Regions from separate parts of the Mycobacterium branderi genome, predicted to be linked through region 2. Evidence: predicted binding sites of a transcription regulator. Region 2 holds the regulator's gene; the other holds the start of a gene.
The links. Region 2 encodes LexA, which represses DNA repair genes until DNA is damaged. Its sites were predicted from a motif close to CGAACANNTGTTCG; they were not measured.

Region 1 (6,714 bases), 4.4 Mb from region 2:
GGCTGCGTGCCGACCGAAAACGGCAGGGTCACAGCGTTTTTGGAGAAGACGCAGGATCCGCCCACCGACCAGATCAACGCCGGCTGCTACGTGTTCTCCCGCGAGATCATCGACCGGATACCGCGGGGCCGGGAGGTCTCGGTCGAACGCGAGGTGTTCCCGGCGCTGCTGTCCGACGGGGTCAAGGTGTGCGGATACGTCGACACCAGCTACTGGCGGGACATGGGCACGCCGGAGGACTTCGTGCGCGGCTCGGCGGATCTGGTGCGCGGCATTGCGCCGTCGCCGGCCCTGCGCGGGCAGCGCGGCGAGCAGTTGGTGCACGACGGAGCGGCGGTCTCCCCGGGCGCGGTGTTGATCGGCGGGACGGTGGTCGGGCGCGGCGCCGAGATCGGGCCCGGCGCACGGCTCGACGGTGCGGTCATCTTCGACGGGGTGAAGGTCGAGGCCGGCTCGGTGATCGAGCGTTCGATCATCGGCTTCGGCGCGCGGATCGGCCCGCGGGCGCTGATCCGCGACGGCGTGATCGGCGACGGCGCCGACATCGGCGCCCGCTGCGAGCTACTGCGCGGCGCGCGGGTCTGGCCCGGCGTCTCGATTCCCGACGGCGGAATCCGCTACTCGAGCGACGTCTAGTTGCGCCGAATGTGGGCTTGAGGCACGGTTTTTCGACGAACGCGTGTCACAAGTCCGCACTCGACGCGCGGGCGACCAAGTAAGCCAGCGCATCGTCGGCGCTTTCGGGTAGCGCATCGACCGGCCACCACTGCAAATCCGTCGACTCGTCGCTGATCACGATCTGCGCACCCGGCGGGGCGTGCGCGACGAACTGCAGGTCGAGGTGGCGGGTCGGCACACCCAGCGAGCACGTCACGGGATGGACATGGATGGCCGCCAACTCGGCGAGCCGCAGACCCGCGACACCCGACTCTTCGGTGGCCTCCCGCAGCGCTGCCGCCGCGATGTCGTCGTCGCCGTCGTCGCAGTGCCCGCCGAGCTGGACCCAACGGCCCAGCCGCGGATGCAGGGTGAGCAGCACCCGGGCGCCGGCGTCGTCGAGCACCAGGGCCGAGGCGGTGACGTGACCGGGCACGCACTCGCGGCGGCAGGCATCGTCGCGGGCAAGCAGGAACGCCAATACGGCGTGGCGCACCGAATCCTGAGCCGGATCCGGGGCCTGCCAGTCGGACAGCAGCGCAATCGCCGACTCCCGGACGCTCACTTGCGCACCAGCAAGTCGGTCACCGGCACCGGGTCTTTGGGCTCCTGGCGTTGCGTCGGATAGCCAATCGCGATGGCGCCCAACGGTTCCCAATCGGCCGGCAGCCCCAGCTCGTCGCGGACCAGGTCGGCGGCGAAGATCGTCGAACCGATCCAGCAGCTGCCCACGCCGCGGACCGCGAGCGCGACCAACAGCGCCTGCACCGCCGCGCCCACCGCGACGGTGAACATGGTGTGCTCGGCGTCGGTGCGGGCGGCGTCGGGATAGCTGTGCGCGCCTTCGGGTACCAGCATCGGGATGACGACTTCCGGTGCATCGTAAAGGATTTGGCCGCGAGCCACCCGCCGTTCGATCGCGTCGGCCGACCTGCCGTCACCGGCGAGGTCGGCGCGCCACTTCTCACGCATGCGATCCAGCAACCGGGTGCGCACCGCGGGAGTCTGCAGCCACACGAACCGAACCGGCCGGGTGTGGTGCGGGGCCGGTGCGGTCAACGCCTCGGCCACCGCGTCCTCGACGAGATCGTGCGGCACCGGCTCGTCGGCGAACTGGCGCACCGATCGGCGCAGCAGCTGAGCCTGGCGGCGGCCCAGTTCCACTGCCTCGGCGGTGCCGAGCCAGAACAGGTCCTCGGTGCCCGAACGCACCAGTTGCCGTGCCGTCGAACCATCGTCGGACGCCGGCAATCCGCGAACCACGGCCACCGGGATCCCCGTGAGTTTGCCCTTGACCAGATCGGCCGCCGCGGCGACCTCGTCCGCGACGGCGATCTCGGTGACGATCAGTTCGTTGCCGTGGGCGTCGACCGCCCCGGCATAACCGTGCAGCACTTCCAGGCCGGCCGAGCCGACGGCCACGTCGGTCTGTCCGTTGCGCCACGCCCGGCCCATCGTGTCGGTGATCACCACCGCGACGGTGACGCCCAGCCGCTCGCGCAGCGCGGCACGCAGCGCGGCGGCGCTGGCGTCGGGATCTGTTGGCAGCAGCGCCAATTCGGTCACCCCGACGTTCGAACCGTCTACCCCGGCGGCTGCCTGCACCAACCCGAGCCGGTTCTCGGTGATCAGCGTGCGACCCTTGCGGGCAAGTACCCGGACCGCCTCGGCGTCGACGAGCTTTCGCCGCAACGTATCCCGCGCCTGCGGGTCGTGGGGGGCGGCCACCAGCCGGCCCTCGCATTTGGACACCACCTTGCTGGTGACCACCACCACGTCGCCGTCACGCAGCCACGGCGCGGCCTCGGCGATGGCGTTGCCCAGGTTGTCGCCGGGACGGAATTCGGGAAGGCCGGTGACGGGCAGGATCTCGACCGCTGCCGCGGTGCCGTGTTCGCTCACGCTGCGACGCCCGCGAGCTCCAGTCCGGCGCTGACCATCTTGGCCGTCGCGTTCGGATCGGTCATCAGCAGCGGTACCGATCGCACTGTCATGCCGTCGATGTCGGCGTGGTCGCCCTCGTGGACCAGCCAGCAGTCCAGGATGCCGGTGCCCGACCGTGCGCCGTAATGCCGGCCGACCGCCTCGGCGGTGGATTCCACACCGATCACGGAAAGACATTCCTGAGCCATGCCGCGCAACGGTTTTCCGTCGATGATCGGGGAGTAGCCGACGACGGGCGCATCCGCCGATCGCAGTGCGCCGCGGATTCCGGGGATGGCCAGGATGGCACCGATGCTCACCACCGGATTCGACGGCGCCACCATGATGACGTCGGCGTCGGCGATGGCGTCGAGCACGTCCGTTGTGGCATGGGCGTTTTCGGCCCCGATATAGGCGAAGCTGTGGGTCGGAACTTGCGCGCGATAGCGCACCCACCACTCCTGGAAGTGGATCGCGCGCTGGTTGCCGTCGGCGGGATCGGTGATGACAACGTGGGTTTCGCATCGGTCGTCGCTGGCCGGCAGGAGGCGTGCTCCGGGCTGCCAGCGGTCACAGAGTGCGGCGGTGATCTGCGTGAGCGGGTAGCCGGCCCGCAGCATCTGGGTGCGCACCAGGTGGGTCGCCAAGTCGCGGTCGCCGAGCTCGAACCAGTCGGGCTGCATGCCGTAGCGGGCCAGTTCCTCCTTGGCGTGCCAGGATTCGTCGCGATGACCCCAGCCGCGCTGCGGGTCGACCCCGCCGCCCAGGGTGTACATGCAGGTGTCCAGGTCAGGGCAGATCCGCACGCCGTGCATCCAAGCGTCGTCGCCGATGTTGACCACCGCCGTCAGCTCGTGATCGCCGGCCGCGCCCTCGGCCGCGAATTGGCCCAAGCCCAGCAGGTGCTGCACGCCGAGAAGAAAGCGGGCGCCGCCGACCCCGCCGACCAGAACCGTGACCTTCACATCCGACGACCCTACGCCGACACGCCGAGGGCCGAATTGGCGGCAGTGCCGTCAAAAAACGGTCACGAGATGGTATGGAAATCTTCCCAATCGCTTGACCACGGCTGATAACACGTGTGTAATCTCATCAGTGTCATTTCCCGGTTGGCCGGCCGGATTCGGTGTCGCAGACCGAGATTCGATCATCTGTTCGAATTGAGATGGCCGCACATCAAAACAGTGGGCGAGTTTCACGAATCAACGAAATCAGGTGAGGAGGCGGAGCATGTCCTATGAGCACCTACGGGGCCTGATGGGAAGCACACCGCACACCAATACCGGCGCGGCGACGGCGGGGGCCGCAGCTCGACCCCACTTGAGTTTGGTGCCCAGCGCACCCGAAGTGCCGGAAGTCTTTGAGCCGGCGCCGGTTAGCGCCGACCAATGGCAAGACCGCGCGCTGTGCGCGCAGACCGATCCCGAGGCGTTCTTCCCCGAGAAGGGCGGCTCCACCCGGGAGGCGAAGAAGATCTGCCTGGGCTGCGAGGTGCGCACCGAGTGCCTGGAGTACGCACTGGCGCACGACGAGCGGTTCGGCATCTGGGGCGGGCTTTCCGAACGGGAACGCCGTCGCCTCAAGCGCGGCATCGTCTAACGCGCAGGCTTAGTCAGCGGGCGACCCGCCGCGCCCGGCTGCGCCGCGCTTGCGATCGCCCGCGCGTCAGTCGTCGTCGATCGTCGGGTCGATGACCGAGGGTTCGACGTCCAAATACGTGGCCACCTCAGCCACCAGAATTTCGTGCAGCAATTCGGCGAGTTCGATGGTGTCCTTGGCGCGCCGCTCGATCGGCTTGCGGAACAACACGATCCGCGCCCGCGTGGCATTACCGCGCACGTCCACTCCCGCGGGGATCAACCGGGCCAGCGCGATCGGCCCGTCGGCAATCACCTCGGGCGGCCATTGCACGCTGTCGGGATCGCGGGCCGAGATCCGCGGGATCTCGTCGACGGCCACGTCGAGCCCGGACAACCGGTCGGCCCAGCGCTGCTCGATCGGCTCGTAGGCCTCCAGCACTGCCATGTCGAAACGCTCGGCGCGGCTGCGCCATCCTGGCACCGTCGGCGGCAGCAGCGGACCGCGCATCTCGCGCCCCCGCCGCGACGCAGATCTGCGCATCGAGCGCCCAGAGCTGCGCGAATCGCTCACGCGCCGATGGTAACGGTTGCACATCGCAGCCCGGACCAATGCGCGTGTCACCCGATGCGAGGACGTTTGCGCACGATAGCCTCTCGATCGTGAATGTTCCGCGTCGCTGCTGTCGGCCCGGGTGCCCGCACTACGCGGTGGCAACGCTGACGTTCGTCTACTCCGACTCCACCGCGGTGATCGGCCCGCTCGCCACCGCCCGCGAGCCGCACTCCTGGGACTTGTGCGTCAGCCACGCCGGTCGCATCACCGCGCCGCGGGGTTGGGAGCTCGTCCGCCACTCCGGCCCGCTGTCCGTCCCGTCCGACGACGACGATCTGGTCGCGCTGGCCGAGGCGGTGCGCGAGGGCCGCGCCGCGGTCCCCGCCGGACCACCGGTCAACGGCTTTGCCGACCCCGACGCGACCCCGGTCCCCAGTCCCAGCGGCGCCGTGCTGACCCCGGCCGCACCGCGCCCCGCCGGCACCGGCCGCCGCCGCGGCCATCTGCGGGTGCTGCCCGACCCCGCCGAGTAGAAGCCTGCTTAGCTGTCAGCCGGTCCCCTCAAAACCATTAGGCTGACCACCAACAGTCCCGATAGTCAGGAGCTTTGTCATGTCTCGGCCCGCCGCGGCTGTCAACCGTGTGATCAAGGCTTATGACGTGCGAGGCGTCGTCGGCGACGAGATCGACGAGACGTTTGCCGCCGACGTCGGCGCCGCGTTCGCAAGGCTGATGCGTGACGAGGGCGCCGGGCGGGTAGTCCTCGGCCACGACATGCGGGACAGTTCGCCGGCGTTGGCCGCAGCCTTCGCGTCCGGGGTCACCGGGCAGGGGCTCGACGTGATCCGGATCGGCCTGGCATCCACCGACCAGCTCTACTTCGCATCCGGGCTGCTCGACTGCCCGGGCGCGATGTTCACCGCCAGCCACAACCCGGCCGCCTACAACGGCATCAAGCTGTGCCGGGCGGGCGCCAAGCCCGTCGGCGCCGACTCCGGGTTGAGCACCATCCGCGACGACTTGATCGCCGGCGTGCCGGGCTACGACGGGCCGACGGGCAGCATCGCCGACCAGGATGTGCTCGCCGACTACGGCCAATTCCTGCGCTCGCTGGTGGACCTGTCGTCGCTGCGTCCGCTCAAAGTGGCCGTCGACGCCGGCAACGGAATGGCCGGCCACACCGCGCCGGCGGTGCTCGGTGCGATCGAGTCGATCACGCTGCTGCCGTTGTACTTCGAGCTCGACGGCTCGTTTCCCAACCACGAGGCCAACCCGCTGGACCCGGCGAACCTCAAAGACCTGCAGGCCTACGTGCAGCAGAGCGGCGCGGATATCGGGCTGGCTTTCGACGGCGATGCCGATCGCTGCTTCGTGGTCGACGAGCGCGGCCGGCCCGTGTCGCCGTCGACGGTGACCGCGCTGGTGGCCGCCCGGGAACTGCAACGGGAGATCGGCGCGACCGTGATCCACAACCTGATCACCTCCCGCGCGGTGCCGGAACTGGTGGTCGAACGCGGCGGCACACCGGTGCGCTCTCGCGTCGGGCACTCCTACATCAAGGCGTTGATGGCCGACACCGGGGCGATCTTCGGCGGCGAGCACTCCGCGCACTACTACTTCCGCGACTTCTGGGGCGCCGACTCCGGGATGCTGGCCGCGCTGTACGTGCTGGCCGCGCTCGGCGAGCAAGACCGGCCGCTGTCCGAGCTCACCGCCGACTACCAGCGCTACGAATCCTCCGGCGAGATCAACTTCACCGTCGCCGACGCCGCCTCGGCCACCGAAGCGGTGCTGAAGTCGTTCGGCAGCCGCATTCACTCCATCGACCATCTGGACGGAGTGACCGTCGACCTCGGCGACGGAAGCTGGTTCAACCTGCGCAGCTCCAACACCGAGCCGCTGCTTCGGCTCAACGTGGAAGGACGCTGCACCGAGGACGTCGACGCGGTGGTCCAGCAGATCAGTGCAACAATTCGAGCCGAAACAGCCGGGCTGACACAG
Region 2 (6,714 bases):
GACTTGCAGGGCATCAAGACCCGCGCGGTCAAAGAGGGCGACCACTACGTGCTCAACGGATCCAAGACGTTCATCACCAACGGCATCAACTCCGATCTGGTGATCGTCGTGGCGCAGACCGACCCGGACAAAGGCGCGCAAGGCTTTTCGCTGCTGGTGGTCGAACGCGGGATGGAGGGATTCGAACGCGGCCGGCACTTGGACAAGATCGGCCTGGACGCCCAGGACACCGCCGAGTTGTCGTTCACCGACGTCAAGGTCCCCGCGGAAAACCTGCTCGGGCAGGAAGGCATGGGCTTCATCTACCTCATGCAGAACCTGCCGCAGGAGCGCATCTCGATCGCGATCATGGCGGCCGCGGCGATGGAAACCGTTCTCGAGCAGACGGTGCAATATGCCAAGGAACGCAAGGCTTTTGGCCGGCCGATCGGCAGTTTCCAGAACAGCCGGTTCCTGCTGGCCGAGCTGGCCACCGAGGCCACCGTGGTGCGGATGATGGTCGACGAGTTCATCCGGCTGCATCTGGAGGAAAAGCTCACCGCCGAGCAGGCCGCGATGGCCAAGTGGTACTCCACGGAAAAGCAAGTGCACCTGATCGATCGCTGCCTGCAGCTGCACGGCGGTTACGGCTACATGCGCGAATACCCAATCGCGCGTGCCTATCTCGACGCGCGGGTGCAGACGATCTACGGCGGCACCACCGAGATCATGAAGGAGATCATCGGCCGCGGCCTCGGCGTCTAGCTCTGGTCGTTGTACCCGTCGTGCGCGCGGTGGGCCCGCTCGAGCAGCTCTATCAGCTCGTCGGATTCCCGGATCAGCGCGCGGTATTTCATTGGCAGCGCGCGGATTTGGTCCTCTTCGCCTACTAGCCGGGCGAAGATCTTCTCCCGCTCGACCGGATCGACCTCGTAGTGCCGGTCCAGGTACTCCGTTGCGTGCCGGCGGGCGTTGGCGACGGTGTTCTGTACCCTTCCGCGCTCCGAGCGCAGCGACGCCACGGTCGTGATGACCAGAATGACGACTATCACAGTCAGCGACAAGGTGGTGCTCACCTCGCCGACGGGAACCGGCTTGCCGCCGTTGATGAACGGGACGTTGTTCTCGTGCAGCGCCTGCAGCATCAGCTTGACGCCGATGAAGCCGAGGATTCCCGCCAAGCCGTAGGACAGGTAGATCAACCGGTCCAGCAGGCCGTCGATCAGGAAGTACAACTGCCGAAGACCCAACAGCGAGAACGCCGTAGCGCTGAAGATCACATAGACGTTCTGGGTCAGGCCGAACAGCGCGGGGATCGAGTCGAACGCAAACAGCAGATCGCTGCCGCCGACCGCGATCATCACCAGCAGCATCGGTGTCATCACCCGTTTGCCGTTTTCGACGATGAACAGCCGGTCGCCGTCGTAGCGATCGGAGGTGCGCAGAAACCGCGTGGCGATGCGGATGACCGCGGTGTCAGCGGTACGTGCCTCCGACGTCGTCGGCCTGGCAAGGTTGCCCGCGGTGATCAGCAGGACAAGCCCGAAAAGGTAGAACGCCCAGCCGAAGATCGTGATCAACGCGGCGCCTAAGAAGATGAAACCGGTGCGCGCCACCATCGCGACCACGATGCCGAACAACAGCACTTTCTGCTGGGCGGTCCGCGGCACTGCGAAACTGCCGATGATCACCAGAAAGACGAACAGATTGTCGACGGAAAGGGCTTCATTACTCAGGTAGCAAGCGAAATACTCGACACCCATCGTGGTGTCACCGAAGATGATCAGCCCAACGCCGAATAGCATTGCTATTCCCAGATAGGAGGCCGACCAGACGGCGGCTTCACGCAATGTCGGTACGTGCGATTTACGGACATGAAAGAAGTAGTCGAACACCGTCAGCCCGACGAGCACGACGACGGTCAGGGCCCAGACCAAGGCGGACACACCCATGTCAGATGCAGTTCCTCCCGTGGCATTCCGTGCTTGGCCCTTCCGGCACGGTAACGCACACGCCGTGCGCCTGCAGCCAGGTCGACCGCGACATCGGCACGTCCGAGCATCATTTCGACATCGGCCGCATATCTGTTTCCGTAATGTCTGCGATATGACTTCGCAATTCTCGTGCGCTGACGCAAAGTGGTTGCGGGCTTTGGAGGTGTCGTGAGAACGCAACAGAGGCGATTACGCGCAGCGCTGCGGCGTGCGGCGGTCGGTCTGGGAGGCCTGGCAATCGTGCAGGCGTTGGTTGTGCCGACGGCGGCGGCGTCCCCGGAAAGCGACGCCGACGACGCGATCAGCGCGGCCTGGGACGCGGCGGGCGGCGAGAACTCCGACCTCGGGGCCAAGCAGGGCGACGTCTACGCCGTCGGCGCCGGGTTCGCCCAGGACTTCGCCCACGGCAAGATCTTTTTCACGCCGCAGACCGGCGCCCACTCGATGTATGGCGCGGTGCTCGACAAGTACGAGTCGCTGGGCGGCCCCGCAAATAGCGACCTCGGCTTCCCGACCATCAACGAGGTACCCGGGCTGGCCGGACCCGACAGCCGGGTCAGCACGTTCTCGGCCAGCGACAAGCCGGTGATCTTCTGGACACCCGACCGTGGCGCCTTCGTCGTACGCGGCGCAATCAACGCGGCCTGGGACAAACTGGGCAGCTCCGGCGGCGTGCTCGGTGTGCCCGTCGGCGACGAAACCTACAACGGCGAGGTCGCCACCCAGCCGTTCAGCGGCGGCCAGGTGTCCTGGAACCGGCTGACCAAGACGTTCACCACCACCCCGCCGGAGTTGGCGCAGCAGCTCGCGGACCTGCAGGTGCCGATCGATCCGACCGCGGCCATCAACATGGCCTGGCGCGCGGCCGGCGGGGCGTCCGGTCCGCTGGGCGCCAAGCAGGGTGGGCAATACCCGATCGGCGACGACGGGCTGGCCCAGAACTTCGTCGGTGGCAAGGTGTTCTTCAGCCCCGCTACCGGCGCCAACGCCGTCGAGAGCGACATCCTGGCCAAATACGAGTCGCTGGGCGGGCCGGCCGGCAGCGAGCTTGGTTTCCCCACGGCCAACGAGGCCGACGGCGGCATCAAGCCGGCCAGCCGGGTCAGCACGTTTTCGGCCAGCGACAAGCCGGTGATCTTCTGGACGCCCGACCACGGGGCGTTTGTGGTGCGCGGCGCGATGAAGGCCGCCTGGGACAAACTCGGCGGTGCAACCGGCAAGCTAGGCGCGCCGCTCGGCGATCAGACGGTTGACCGCGACGTGGTCAGCCAGAAGTTCACCGGCGGCAAGGTCGCCTGGGACCGCGCGAAGAACACCTTCAGCACCGAGCCGGGCAACCTGGCGTCGTCGCTGTCCGGGCTGCAGATCCCCGGCCAGAACGCGCCGGCCGGTCCGGCCCGGCCAGCCGGCACCGGCGTCGGCGCCAAGCATGCATGGCATTGGTGGTGGTTGCTGGGCATCATTCCGGTGCTGCTGCTGCTCGGGCTGGTGGCGCTGGCTCCGCGGCTGTGGCGGCGGCGCTCCAAAGGCGCCGCCCCGCGCGTCGCGCCATTCGAAGCCGAACCCGAAACGGACGCGGCCTATGACACCGCGCCGGAGCCGGATCGGCGCTGGGCCGCCGGCGCCGAGGGCGAGCCCGCCACGTCACCGTTCTCCCGCGCCTACACCGAACCCACGGAGCCCCCGCCGATGCCCGAGGCCAGCCGCCCGGAGGCGGGCTGGATGCCTCGATCCGGCACGGGGCTAGACGACGGCCTGTCTGACGAAACACGCAGCGCCGCAACGCCTTCCGAGTTCAGTGCGGACGTGGCGACGGAGGAGGACCCCGACGCCGTGGACACGGCGCCGACACGGATTCCCACCGAGAGTGAGCTTCGCTCCGGGCGCCACGCGGCCGCCGACGGGGACAGCGAGGAACCCGCCGGGCCGGCCCACCCGGCGATCCACCTTCCGTTGGACGACCCGGACGAGGCGCCGGAGGGTTACCCGGTCAAGGGCAATGCCAGCTTCGGCCTGTACTACACGCCCGACAGCGCGCTCTACGACGATGCGTTCGCCGAAATCTGGTTCGCCAGTGAGGAAATCGCGCAGGTCAACGGCTTCACCCGGGCAGAGTAACCGGGTCAGATCTTGCGGATGACGGTGACAACCTTGCCGAGCACGGCGGCGTCGTTTCCGGGGATGGGATCGAACGCCGGGTTGTGGGGCATCAGCCAGATCTGACCGCCGCTGCGCTTGAACGTCTTGACGGTGGCCTCGCCGTCGATCATGGCCGCGACGATGTCACCGTTGTCGGCGACGTTCTGCTGGCGCACTACCACCCAGTCGCCGTCGCAGATCGCTGCGTCGACCATCGAGTCGCCGACCACCCGCAGCAGAAACAGCGCGCCCTCACCGACCAGCTCGCGCGGCAGCGGAAAGACGTCTTCGACGGCCTCTTCGGCAAGGATCGGACCGCCGGCCGCGATGCGTCCCAGCACCGGCACAAAAGTGGGCTCCGGCAACGCATCCGAGCCTGACACGTCGGTGAGCACCGTGGGCCCGGCGTCGTCGGCGCCGCGGACGTCGACCGCGCGCGGCCGGTTCGGGTCCCGGCGCAAATAGCCCTTGCGCTCCAGCGTGCGCAGCTGATGCGCCACCGAGGAGGTCGACGTCAGGCCGACCGCATCACCGATTTCCCGGATGCTCGGCGGATAGCCGCGGCTGGTGACCGACGCGCGGATGACATCCAGAATTGTGCGCTGTCGCTCGGTCAGCCCGGAATCCGTGGATCGACGGCTGGTCCCCGGGGTATCGCTGCGGTCGCTCATAGGAACGAATGTAGACCCAATCGCGCCGGAGATCAAACATGTGTTCGAGGCGTGTCGTCGGTGACCCGCGAGCTTGTCGGTGGGGCGGATTACCGTCCGAATCGCAATGCAACGATTCGATCACACGTTCGGAATTCGAACGCACTATCGATTATAGTTCGAACAGGCGATCGATTCAGCGTCGAGGAGAGGGGCACAGATGACCGCCATCGAGACGATTCGGCCGGACCTGCGTCGCCGTGCTCGCCCGGTGCGGGTGGGCCCCGCCGGCCCGCGTGACCAGCGGGCTCATCGCCCGCGCCGGACGGGGCCGGCCGTCGCGCCGCCACGCTATCGCGGCACCGGGGTGTTGATGTCGACCGCGCCGCACCGGCCGCGCCCGATCACTCCGGCTGCCACAGTGGCGCTGGCCCTGCTCGCCGCGATCATCACGGTGTGGCTCGGGCTGGTTGCCCAGTTCGGCGCGGCGGTGCAGGGCGGCGCCGCGGGCCGGGTGCCCGATCGGCTCGCCGTGGTGCGAGTCGAACCGGGGGAGACGCTGTCGCATCTGGCCGCGCGGGTGGCACCGGACGCGCCGGCTGGACAGGTCGCCGAGCGCATCCGCCAACTCAACGGCCTCGACACGGCGGCACTGGCCGCCGGGCAGACCCTGATCGCGCCGGTCGGCTGACGGCTCCGCCCGTGTACCTATCGGGTCGCGCGCGGGTACGCTCGGAATGTTCTGAGGTACCCGGCTATCAGCGCGGCGAAGGAGCGGCCATGCACTGTCCGTTCTGTCGTCACCCGGATTCCAGGGTGGTCGACTCCCGGGAGACCGACGAGGGCCAGGCCATCCGGCGCCGCAGGTCGTGTCCCGAGTGCGGGCGGCGATTCACCACGGTCGAAACCGCGGTGTTGGCGGTGGTCAAGCGCAGTGGGGTCACCGAGCCGTTCAGCCGCGAAAAGGTCATCAGCGGGGTGCGACGCGCGTGTCAGGGCCGCCAGGTCGACGACGACGCACTGAACCTGCTTGCCCAGCAGGTCGAGGACACGGTCCGCGCCAAGGGGTCGCCGGAGGTGCCCAGCCACGAGGTCGGTCTGGCAATCCTGGGTCCACTGCGCGAACTCGACGAGGTGGCGTACCTGCGATTCGCCTCGGTGTACCGGTCCTTTTCCTCCGCAGACGATTTCGAGCGCGAGATCGAGGCGCTGCGCGCACACCGCAAGGTGTCAGCGCCCGGTTAACCGTCCGCGACCACGGCGCTTTAGGCTGGCCGCATGCCCGCCGACCTGCACCCCGACCTCAAAGAGCTCGCGCCGCTGCTGGGCACCTGGACGGGCCGCGGGTCGGGGAAATACCCGACCATCGAGCCGTTCGACTATCTCGAGGAAGTCGTATTCGGCCACGTCGGCAAGCCGTTTCTGGCCTACGGCCAAAAGACCAAGGCAGCCGCCGACGGGAAGCCGCTGCACGCCGAGACGGGATACCTGCGGGTGCCGCAGCCCGGTCAGCTCGAACTGGTGCTGGCCCATCCCAGCGGGATCACCGAGATCGAGGTCGGCACCTACACGAGGAGCGGCGACGTCATCGACATCGAGCTGACCGCGTCGACGATCGGCTTGACGCCGACCGCCAAAGAGGTGACCGCGCTCGGCCGCCGGTTCCGGATCGACGGCGACGAGCTGTCGTATTCGGTGCAGATGGGCGCGGTCGGCCAACCGTTGCAGAACCACCTCAGCGCGGTGCTGCGCCGTACCGGCTAGACGAACCGGGTCACGCCGTCGTCGACGACCCGGCCGGCAACGCGAACCCATCCCTCGGGGTTCCAGGTGGTCTGGATCACCGACCCCTTGCCCTGCACGATGGTCAGGTCGCGGCTGAGGTAGTCGGTGATGCGCACCGCCGCCGACCCGGTGGCTTCGTCCTCGGGGACGCCCAGGCCCGGCGCGAA

Region 1: the regulator LexA is predicted to act here: its motif matches at 3,725-3,738, upstream of cofD (2-phospho-L-lactate transferase).

What each region holds. Positions count from the first base shown of each region.
Region 1 covers NZ_AP022606.1:305,238-311,951, reverse strand. The annotation lists gene manB (mannose-1-phosphate guanylyltransferase) at 1-636, shown strand, start outside; gene G6N47_RS01795 (NUDIX domain-containing protein) at 683-1,222, opposite strand; gene G6N47_RS01790 (coenzyme F420-0:L-glutamate ligase) at 1,219-2,559, opposite strand; gene cofD (2-phospho-L-lactate transferase) at 2,556-3,545, opposite strand; gene G6N47_RS01780 (WhiB family transcriptional regulator) at 3,838-4,179, shown strand; gene G6N47_RS01775 (metallopeptidase family protein) at 4,246-4,668, opposite strand; gene G6N47_RS01770 (DUF3499 domain-containing protein) at 4,821-5,246, shown strand; gene G6N47_RS01765 (phosphomannomutase/phosphoglucomutase) at 5,326-6,714, shown strand, end outside.
Region 2 covers NZ_AP022606.1:4,669,586-4,676,299, reverse strand. The annotation lists gene G6N47_RS22685 (acyl-CoA dehydrogenase family protein) at 1-744, shown strand, start outside; gene G6N47_RS22680 (TerC/Alx family metal homeostasis membrane protein) at 741-1,931, opposite strand; gene G6N47_RS22675 (sunset domain-containing protein) at 2,142-4,091, shown strand; gene lexA (transcriptional repressor LexA) at 4,097-4,783, opposite strand; gene G6N47_RS22665 (LysM peptidoglycan-binding domain-containing protein) at 4,983-5,453, shown strand; gene nrdR (transcriptional regulator NrdR) at 5,543-6,007, shown strand; gene G6N47_RS22655 (peroxynitrite isomerase) at 6,041-6,526, shown strand; gene G6N47_RS22650 (PhzF family phenazine biosynthesis protein) at 6,523-6,714, opposite strand, start outside.